DNA from 2 places in the Mesorhizobium sp. M1006 genome. Region 1 is predicted to be linked to the other one. Evidence: riboswitches for the same ligand, from Rfam matches in the RefSeq annotation. Region 1 holds a riboswitch; the other holds the start of a gene.

The links. Region 1 has a riboswitch for cobalamin ahead of NKH60_RS00690 (DUF1636 family protein). Riboswitches for the same ligand answer to the same signal wherever they lie in the genome.
Region 2: it holds a riboswitch for cobalamin, as region 1 does, so the genes downstream of both, metE (5-methyltetrahydropteroyltriglutamate--homocysteine S-methyltransferase) here and NKH60_RS00690 (DUF1636 family protein) in region 1, are expected to answer to the same signal.

The regions. Positions count from the first base shown of each region.
Region 1 is NZ_JAMYMZ010000001.1:137,713-142,911, forward strand. It holds gene NKH60_RS00665 (NADH-quinone oxidoreductase subunit D) at 1-6, opposite strand, end outside; gene NKH60_RS00670 (NADH-quinone oxidoreductase subunit C) at 7-609, opposite strand; gene NKH60_RS00675 (NuoB/complex I 20 kDa subunit family protein) at 615-1,196, opposite strand; gene NKH60_RS00680 (NADH-quinone oxidoreductase subunit A) at 1,187-1,552, opposite strand; gene NKH60_RS00685 (winged helix-turn-helix domain-containing protein) at 1,888-3,087, shown strand; cobalamin riboswitch at 3,117-3,320, shown strand; gene NKH60_RS00690 (DUF1636 family protein) at 3,359-3,793, shown strand; gene cobW (cobalamin biosynthesis protein CobW) at 3,790-4,830, shown strand; gene NKH60_RS00700 (cobaltochelatase subunit CobN) at 4,848-5,199, shown strand, end outside.
Region 2 is NZ_JAMYMZ010000044.1:32,004-37,202, forward strand. It holds gene metE (5-methyltetrahydropteroyltriglutamate--homocysteine S-methyltransferase) at 1-1,872, opposite strand, end outside; cobalamin riboswitch at 1,968-2,169, opposite strand; gene NKH60_RS27920 (hypothetical protein) at 2,824-2,952, shown strand; gene NKH60_RS27925 (helix-turn-helix transcriptional regulator) at 3,270-4,103, opposite strand; gene NKH60_RS27930 (MFS transporter) at 4,166-4,417, opposite strand; gene NKH60_RS27935 (transposase) at 4,707-5,199, shown strand, end outside.

The DNA.
Region 1 (5,199 bases):
AGCCATTTACTGCTTTGCCTTTTCATCCCCCGGAAGCACGTAATCCGTACCTTCCCACGGAGACAGAAAATCGAAATTGCGGAATTCCTGCTTGAGCTCCACCGGCTCGTAGATGACGCGCTTGGCTTCGTCGTCGTAACGCACCTCGACGAAGCCGGTCAGCGGAAAGTCCTTGCGCAGCGGATGGCCTTCAAAGCCGTAGTCGGTCAGGATCCGCCGCAGATCGGGATGGCCCGAAAACAGCACGCCGTAGAGATCGTAGGTCTCGCGCTCGAACCAGTCGGCGCCGGGATATATCCCGGTGATCGACGGCACGAGCGTCTCTTCGTCGGCCTGGACCTTGAGCCGGATGCGGATATTCTGCCTCGGCGACAGCAGGTGATAGACGACGTCGAAGCGCTTTGCCCGTGACGGATAATCGGCGCCGCAGACGTCGATGATCGAAATGAACTGGCATTTCGGGTCGTCGCGCAGGAAGGTCACCACCTCGATCAGGTCGCGCGGCTCGACCGAGATGGTGAGTTCGCCATAGGCGAACACCGCCTCGCCGATCCGGCCGATCAGCTTCTCGCCGAGATAGGTCGAGAGGTCATTCAACGCCTGGGTCATGCCGCTCACCGCTCGATCGTGCCGGTGCGGCGGATCTTCTTCTGCAGCAGAAGGATGCCGTAAAGCAGCGCTTCAGCGCTCGGCGGGCAGCCGGGCACGTAGATGTCGACCGGCACGATGCGGTCGCAGCCGCGCACCACCGAATAGGAATAATGATAATAGCCGCCGCCATTGGCGCATGAGCCCATCGAGATGACGTAGCGCGGCTCCGGCATCTGATCGTAGACCTTGCGCAGCGCCGGCGCCATCTTGTTGGTCAGCGTGCCGGCGACGATCATGATGTCGGACTGGCGCGGAGACGCGCGCGGCGCCACCCCGAAGCGCTCGCTGTCATAGCGCGGCATCGACGTGTGGATCATCTCGACGGCGCAGCAGGCGAGGCCAAACGTCATGAACATCAGCGAGCCGCTGCGCGCCCAGGTGATCAGCGCCTCGGTCGAGGTGACGAGAAAGCCCTTGTCGGCGAGCTCGTTGTTGATCTCCAGGAAGAATGGATCATCCTCCCCCACCGGCCTGCCGGTGTTGGGGTCGATGAGACCCTTGGGCTTCGGCGCGACGAGCGTGCCGGAACTGTCGTTCAATCCCATTCCAGCGCTCCTTTTTTCCATTCATAGGCAAAGCCGATGGTCAGCACCGCCAAAAACACCATCATCGACCAGAAACCGAGCATGCCGATCTGGCTGAACGACACCGCCCACGGAAACAGGAAGGCCACCTCCAGATCGAAGATGATGAACAGGATCGACACCAGGTAGAAGCGGATATCGAACTTCATGCGGGCGTCGTCGAACGAGTTGAAGCCGCACTCGTAGGCGGAAAGCTTTTCCGGATCGGGGTTGCGGTAGGCCACCAGGAACGGTGCGGCGAGCAGCGCCAGCCCGACGATCAGCGCCACGCCGATGAACAGGACGATGGGCAGGTACGAACCTAAAAGTGCGTTCATGCTGCAGTTTCCGTTGGCGGCCAATCCACTCTGATTACAGCACCGGACCCACTTGCGGAAGCGTGACAGTTTAACCACTGAACCGTTTTAAGGGGGCTCTATGCTGCAACGCGGCGAGGGTTAGCGCAGCGCTTTCGGCGAAGCAAGTCAAACCTTGTTCAAATCGCGGTGCTGGACGGCATATCCGGGAAAACTGGTCCGATCCGCTCCTGTTTGATTTCCTTCACTTTTTACTCCACTTTTCTCTCCTGACATGGATGCCGCCAAAACCCTGTTAGCATGGCACGGAATCGCAGGTCATTTTCTCTGTCTAAAATCGTCCGGATGCCGCCTTCATGAAGGAAAAAATCTCGCTCGCCATGGCCCGCCGCATTGCGCTCGCGGCACAGGGATTCAATGACCCGCGCCCCACCGGCACGCCTGACCGCCGGCATCTGGCCCGCGTGCTTGCCCGTACCGGCCTGCTGCAGATCGATTCCGTCAGCGCCGTGGTGCGCGCCCACTATATGCCGCTCTATTCGCGGCTTGGCCCCTACAAGCTGGCGCTGCTCGACGACGCCGCCGTAACGCGCAAGCGCATGGTCTTCGAATATTGGGCGCACGAAGCCTCCTTCTTGCCGGTCGAGACCTATCCGCTGATGCGCTGGCGCATGCAGCGGGCCGAGTGCGGCGACGAAATGTACAGCGGACTGGCCAAATGGGGCCGCGAGCACGCCGCCTATATCGAAGACATCTATCGCGAGGTCGCCGAACGAGGCCCGATCGCGGCGTCGGCTTTCGAAGGGCAGAAGGGTTCGGGTGGCTGGTGGGGCTGGAGCCATGCCAAGCACGCCTTCGAATGGCTGTTCTGGGCCGGCCGCATCACCACGGCGCATCGCCGCGGCTTCGAACGGTTCTACGATCTGCCGGAGCGCGTGCTGCCGCCAACAATACTGAGTCTGCCAACGCCCTCCCCCGAAGACGCTCACCGCGAATTGCTGCGCATCTCGGCCCGTGCCCACGGCATCGCCACGGCAGGCGACCTGCGCGACTATTTCCGCCTCTCGCCCGCCGACATCAAGGGTCGCATCGAGGAGCTGGTCGAGGCCGGCGAGCTGTTGCCGGTGAGCGTCGACGGCTGGAACAAAACAGCCTATCTCCACAAGGACGCCCGTTTGCCGCGCAGGATCGAGGCGCGCGCCTTGCTCGCGCCGTTCGATCCTGTCGTCTTCGAACGATCGCGCACCGAGCGGTTGTTCGACTTCCACTACCGCATCGAGATCTACACGCCGGCCGAAAAGCGGCGGTATGGCTATTATGTGCTGCCATTCCTGCTCGGCGACAGCATCGTCGGGCGCGTTGACCTCAGGGCCGACCGGCCGGCCGGCGTATTGCGCGTCCATGCCGCCTATGCGGAGCCCGGCGCCCCGCCACAAACCGCTGCCGAACTCTTCAAGGAATTGAAGCAGATGCAGGGCTGGCTCGGCCTGGAACGCATCGAGGTGACCGCTGCCGGCGATTTGGGCCGGCCGCTCGCGGATATCGCCGCGCCATAGACGTGCGTTGACACAACTGCCTCCACAAGCCTAAATCCGTTCCAGACGGTCCCCTGCCCGCAACGGCAGGGGCCAAGAGGGAATGCGGTGCGAAATCTCGATTTCAAATCCGCGGCTGTCCCCGCAACTGTAAGCGACGAGCCAAGGCCGAAAACCACTGGGATATTCCCGGGAAGGCGGCACCCAGGCGATGACCCGCGAGCCAGGAGACCTGCCGTCTAGGACCTAAGAATCCGATCGCCTGGCGGGTTTTCCGGGCAAGGAGCCTGATTTGGAACGCGACAGCAGTTTTCCGGCTGAGACAGCGGATTTATTGTCCGGCCATGGTGATTCCCCGGCCGGCGTTACCGTCATCGTCTGCTCGTCCTGCCGTGACGAGACCGGTTCGGACGCTCATCCGCGCGCTGGCGAACTGCTCGCAGAGGACACGCGCCGCGCTGCTTCCAGCGAAAACATCAAAATCCGCACCGTCGAATGCCTCGGCAATTGCAAGCGCCGGCTCAGCGCGGCCATGCTGCGCGACGGCTGCTGGAGCTACGTCTTCGGTGATCTGACCACGACCAGCGGCGCCGATCTCGTCACCGGGGCAAAGCTGTTCGCCACCTCGACGGATGGGCTCATTCCATGGCGCGGCCGTCCCGATTGCCTGAAGCGCGGCCTGGTTGCCCGCATCCCTCCCCTTGACCTTTTGAAGGACCTGACATGACCGCTGCCTCCCTTTCGCGCGTTCCCTGCACCGTGGTCACCGGCTTTCTCGGCGCCGGCAAGACGACGTTGATCCGCCATTTGCTCGAAAACGCCAAAGGCAAGCGCCTGGCCATCATCGTCAACGAGTTCGGCGACATCGGCATCGACGGCGAGATCCTGAAGGGCTGCGGCATCGACACCTGCCCCGAGGAAAACATCGTCGAGCTGGCCAACGGTTGCATCTGCTGCACCGTCGCCGATGATTTCGTCCCGGCGCTGGACCAGATCCTGTCGCTGACGCCGAGGGTCGACCACATCCTGATCGAGACATCCGGCCTCGCTTTGCCCAAGCCGCTGGTCCAGGCCTTCCAGTGGCCGTCGGTGAAAAGCCGCGTGACGGTGGACGGCGTCATTGCCGTGGTCGACGGACCGGCGCTGGCTGATGGCCGCGTAGCCAACGACATGGACGCCCTGCAGGCCCAGCGCGCGCAGGACCAGACGCTCGACCATGACGATCCGGTCGAGGAAGTGTTCGAAGACCAGCTCGCCTGCGCCGACCTGATCATCCTGTCGAAGAGCGACCTGATGGACGCAGCCGGCTCGGCCCGTGCCAATGCCGTCATCGGCAAGCACGTTGCGCGGGCGGTGAAGATCGTACCGACTTCGCAAGGCAAGGTCGACCCGTCGGTGCTGCTCGGCCTCGGCCTCGCCGTCGAGGACGACATCGAGAACCGCAAGACCCACCACGACGACGAGCTCGACCACGAACATGACGATTTTGACTCGTTCGTCATCGACATCACGTCTGTGTCCAACCCGGACGAGCTCGCACAACGGGTCGCCACGGCGGCGGAGGAAGAAAACGTGTTGCGCGTCAAGGGTTTCGTCGAAGTCGGCGGCAAGCCGATGCGGCTCCTGCTGCAGGCCGTCGGTCCGCGCGTCAACCACTATTACGACCGCGCCTGGACCGCCGAAGACGACCGCCGCTCGCGCCTGGTCGTCATCGGCCTGAAAGGGCTGAACCGCCCGGCCATCGAGCGTATCCTCGCCGGCTGACCCAGGTACGAGCCGCGATGCACATCCTCACCACCACATCCGCCTCGCTCGACGATCTCGCCGAGCCTGTCGATCTCAGGCAAACGCCTGCGGATGTCGTGGCGCTGTCCTTCACCGACAGCGACCTGGCCGGGCTGGCGGCGGCGTGGAAGGCAGATGCGCACCGCCTGCCGTCGATGCGGCTCGCCGCCTTGCGCGACCTGCGCCATCCGATGTCCGTCGACCTGTGGATCGACAGCGTCGCCCGCCACGCCAAGGTCATTCTGGTCCGCATCCTCGGCGGCTATGACTGGTGGCGCTATGGCTGCGACCAGCTCGCCGCTATCGCGCGAAATCGCGGTATCAAGCTGGCGCTGCTGCCGGGCGAGA
Region 2 (5,199 bases), on a different contig from region 1:
CTGGATCATCCTTGCGCCGGACCATTCGAGATCCGTCACTTCGTCGCGGATGGCGAGCGCGATCTGGCGGCATGCTTCGGAGCGCGGTACGTCGTCGCGAACAAAAGACCAGTTGAGAATGGTCACTGGGCCTGTGAGCATTCCCTTCACAGGGTTTTCCGTAAGCGACTGGGCGAATTGCCACCAGCGCAGCGTCATCGGATTGCGCCTCGATACGTCGCCGAAGATGATGGGGGGGCGCACGTAACGCGACCCATAGCTCTGCACCCAGGCATGCTGGGTGAAGGCGAAGCCGGACAGCTGCTCGCCGAAATACTGTACCATGTCGTTTCGTTCGAACTCACCGTGCACCAGCACGTCCAGCCCGATCTCTTCCTGCCAGCGAATTGCAGCCTCGATCTCCTTCTTCAGGAAGGTCTCGTAGTCGACATAGCTCAGCTGGCCCTTCGCATGAGCGGCCCGCGCTCTGCGTACCTGCGGCGTCTGCGGGAAGGACCCGATGGTCGTCGTCGGGAACGGCGGCAGCCCGAGCGTGCCGGCCTGGACTCTGGAGCGCTCGGCAAAAGCGCTCTCTCGTCGCTTCATGCTGTCGTCAATGCTGGCGATCCGCCCCTCAACCAGCGGGTCATGGATCTTCGTGGATGTCACGCGAGTGGCGGCAGCCTCGGCAGACGCTTTCAACGCGCCTGCCACCGCATCCCTGCCTTGGGACAGGGCCCGGGCCAGCAACACCAACTCGTCGGTCTTCTGGGCCGCGAAGGCGAGCCACGACCTGATGTCCGCGTCGAGTTCGGTCTCCATGCGCAGGTCGATCGGCACGTGCAGCATCGAGCAAGAAGGCGCGATCTCGACGCGGTCCAAGGGCCAGCCGGCGACGATCGGTTTGATGCGGTCGAGAATGGCGGGCAGGTTCGCACGCCAGACGTTGCGGCCATCGATCAAGCCAAGCGAGAGCACCAGATCCTTCGGTGCGAGCCGACCCACCGTTTCCAGCTGCTCGGGAGCGCGCACGAGATCAATATGCAGCCCGGCCAGGGGCAGAGAAACCGCGGTTTCGAGATTGTCTCCCAGCGGCCCGAAATAGGTAGCCAGCATGATCTTCAGCTCGGGCGCGGCCTTCGACAGCTGGCCATAGGCGAATTCGAACGCAGCTCGTTCGTTCGGGTTCAGATCGAGGACAAGCGCTGGCTCATCGATCTGCACCCAGTCGGCTCCAGACAGCTTCAGCCTCTGCAGGAGTTGCTCGTAGACGGGCAGCAGCCGCGGCAGGAGCGCGATGGGATCGAATCCTTCGGCAGGCGATTTCGCCAGCTTGAGGAAGGTGATCGGTCCAAGGATGACTGGGCGTGTGTGAACGCCGAGAGCTTTAGCCTCGATGAAGTAATCGACCGGTTTCGTCGACGAGAGGGCGAACGTCTGATCATCGTTGAGTTCCGGCACAATGTAGTGATAGTTGGTGTCAAACCACTTGGTCATTTCCATCGCGGTTACATCAGACCGATGAGCCGCCTGCTGGTGACCAGCGTGTCGACAATCCTCCGTCTGACCCTGGTTGCCGCGCGCCATTGCGAAGTAGATGTCAAGTGGGACCTCGCCGCTATTCCAGCCGTAACGGGATGGAACGGCGCCGACCATGGCTGCGGTGTCGAGCACATGGTCGTATAGCGAGAAGTCGTTCGACGGGATTTTCGACACGCCGCGATCGTGCTGCTCCTCCCAGCTAGCGGCACGGAGCGCCTTCGCCGTCGTGAGAAGGTCGGCGGCGGAAGATTTTCCGGACCAGTAACTTTCAAGCGCGAATTTCAGTTCTCGCCGACGACCGAAGCGCGGCACGCCGAGCGTTGCTACAGGAATTTGATGAGAGACAGTCATGCCATACCCCGATGGTTGGGGCGTCGGTGACAAGGAAGGCGCTAGCAGGCCGGCACGAACGCCAGGCTGCGGCGGCCACCGAGACACCCCGCCTGTGGACGTAATTCGCCGTGGCAGGTCTCCTGGCTCGCGGGGTCATAGCCAGCTACCCGTCTTCCCAAGGCTATTCGCCTCAGTGACATGAGTGGGGTTGGCTCGCCGCTAACAGTTGCGGGGGCAGCGCCGGCATCGCACCGGCTTCCCTCTTAGCTCCGCTGCGGCAGCGCCGTACGGAGAACCACGACACGGGAGACAATCACAGCAGTTCGCTTCTTTGTCAACGCCGCATAAAGAAATGTTTATGTCGTTATGTTAAATTTCCGTTGGCATGTTCCAAAGGTCGCCTCGAAAGCGAAAACTGTGGAAGCCTTGAGCGGCCGGTAAATCAAAGCAATGACGCACGGCGCCCTTGTCCAGGAGGATAGGAGTTCGTCGGCTGCCGGCAGCAAACATACCGGCAAGCGCCGTGGTGCTGCTTAGCGCATCATGCGAACCACCTCGGCGTCGAACTTCGGCTCCGAGGTTCCGACCGCTTCGTTGGTGATCTGCTCGCGACCATATTCGGCTCAATGGAGAGGCTGTTGCCCATGTGGAAGCTGTTGGCCGTGATGCCCTCGGTGATATGACACAACGATTTCGGGGGGAGCACACCGAGGCCAGGCGCAGCGGCGTGATCGAGGCCAATGTCTCGAACTGCTTGTTCGCAGCCCACCGGCTCAAGGTAACCCGGCTCAAACCATCGGGCCAGCTCAAGTCCTGTCCAAATGAGGCCTGAGCGGCAAATCGTCGTGCACGCGCACGGTTTGACGTTCGATCTTGTGATGCGTCTTGGGCGGACAATCGCCACGGTGCAGCGCGCAGAAGCGGTCCCCAATTGGGAAGCCGAGGGCGTCGCCACAGGCGGAAGGGGACTTGGACCTGTTTGCCCTGCTGGACCACAAGTTCGCGACACAGGGCCTCAAGGAGAAGACCAAGAGTTTATGCGGGGACCTCGCCAAATTCATCAAAAGCAGCGGGCAGTCAAAGTTCGGCGCCGATTGACATGGAGATAGCCATCGCGGCGGACCGCCCAGGCGGACCGCAAGCCGGAATACAACCGGGTGCAGGCGGCCAAGCTCGTCCACAAGATGGCGTCGGGCACACACCGGCGATGGGAGAGCGGACCGTGGAGTGCAGGAACTTTACGCCTATCCACGCTCCCGTGGACGTGTCCTGCGGCACATCGGCAGCGATATTGAGGAGGCAGTTGAGCTTCTGGTCGAGCACTCTTACCTGCCACTACCTACGCTTAACGTCATCTCGTACTGAAAACGCACCACGCAAGGTCGAGATGTAACATGCGCCCTTCGTGGATGGTTCTAAGCTTCCTCGGGCGCGGTCAATCTGTGATAACGGTCGCTTGGAACCTCCATCACCGCGACGCGATCAAGGTTGGCGTATCGCGCTCGGTAGTAACCTTCTTCCTCCACTTCGGCGAAACTACACTGGGGAACGTCAAAGGTCGCAGCTTCCAATCCGAAGAAAGTCGTAGCGGTTTCTTCATCCAAGAAGTTCCACTCATCTTCTCCGTCGTCATATGTGACGCGAACATAGGAGGCCATGCGCACGGCTTCCTGATCACCCATCTCTGCGATGATGGCATCGCATTCTTTCTTCAGCTTTCCTGAAACCTCACCCTTATCCCAGTCATCCAAAGCCCGATAGATTTCTGGATGATAATATTCTGGCATCTCCTCTACATCGTCACCGATAAGCTCAATGGTGCGGACATATTGCGGATTTATCAAGAGTATTTTGTTGTCAAGGCTCCAACAATACAGCCATGGCCTGCTTGTGTTATTTCTACGCAGATTATGAAGTTCCTTCAACTGACGTAAAATCGATTCACGCGCCTTTTCATCGATAGGATATTGGCGGCTGCCAACAGTCGTCTTGATTCTGAGCGTGCCGTATCGCGTTTCGGCATCGGCAATTGCAAACGGGCTCGTGCGCCACTCCTCGACATCAATCTTCCAGCCCAGCAGCTCCTCGACCGTGCATTTCAACGTGAGACAAAGGTCCTTGATCTGCTCGACGTTCAACTGCGTTTTGCCTGTTTCCCAACGGGCCACAGTCTGTTGCGTTGTTGCCATCTGCTCTGCCAAATCTTTTTGAGTCATGCCCAGTCGAACCCTAAGCTCTTTCATGTTCATAACTCACCTCGCGTGTTCAACACACGCATCGTGGATGAATTAATCTAACACGTCAAGCGTGTTCAAAAATCGCAGCATGTGTTTTTAGGGCGTCTTCGAGGCTCCGGCAGCCGTTCGTGACCACTTGCGCAAGACACAGGGCTGGTACACAGCACGAATGGGCGATCAAAAATTACTGCTGCGATGCTCGTCATCAGCCAAGCTGCCGCCGCACCTTCCACTAGGGTGCCAAGGTTCGAAATGAGTGCAGCCGACCATAGCGAACGGAAGGTCTTGTGCTCAAAAGGAACGAGTGAAGATGTTCTCTTCGCCATTGTGGGAAGCCTCGGGATTGACCGCGGGGCTGGATTTGTTTCGCCTCACTTAACCATGGCCTCGCCGTACAAGCCAAGCTGCCACAGTGCGCGCCTGCTAACCCAGAAAACTTGGCGGCCTTACAGGCATGCGCAGGACGTGCGAAGCCGCTCAAATCTCCCCAGATGGTCAGCCATCGAAGACCGGCATCACTTGCCCGTTGAGCGGCTATACGATAATGCTCCGCGCTAAGCAGGAAGCGCCAAAAAATTCGAGCGGCGACTTCATTCTCCTATTCAGGAAGGAACTATGAGGCGGCAGACGCGACCATTCACCGTGGAAATCAAACAAAAGCGCAATTATCAAAAATCCGCACGTTCCATCTGGGGCAATTTCGACATCGCCGCGGCGATGGCCGAGACAACAAAGGAAGTCGAGCCGTTAAATCGTCAGCTTGTTGACTCTACTGTAGTGGCCCTTGATGCTGAACCTTTGCACAAACCGCGAGTGGAGCATTTCATGGCCAATCCCCTGGAGACCGAGTCAGCAGTAGTTCATAGCGAACCGGCAGACAAAACCGAAACGCCAAAACCGAAGACGAGAGCGCGGCGGTCGAGGAAGCCAGAAGCTGAGGCGAGCGCGCCTGCCAAGCCGATATCCGCGACCACTGAAGCACCGCCGTCAGCGCGAACGGGCCGAAAGAGCTACTCCGCGAAGGATCGTGCCCAGAAGCTGGCGCAGATCGAGACCTCGATCGGCGGCGGCGCTACTCTCAAGAGCGCGGTGAAGCAAGCCGGCATCT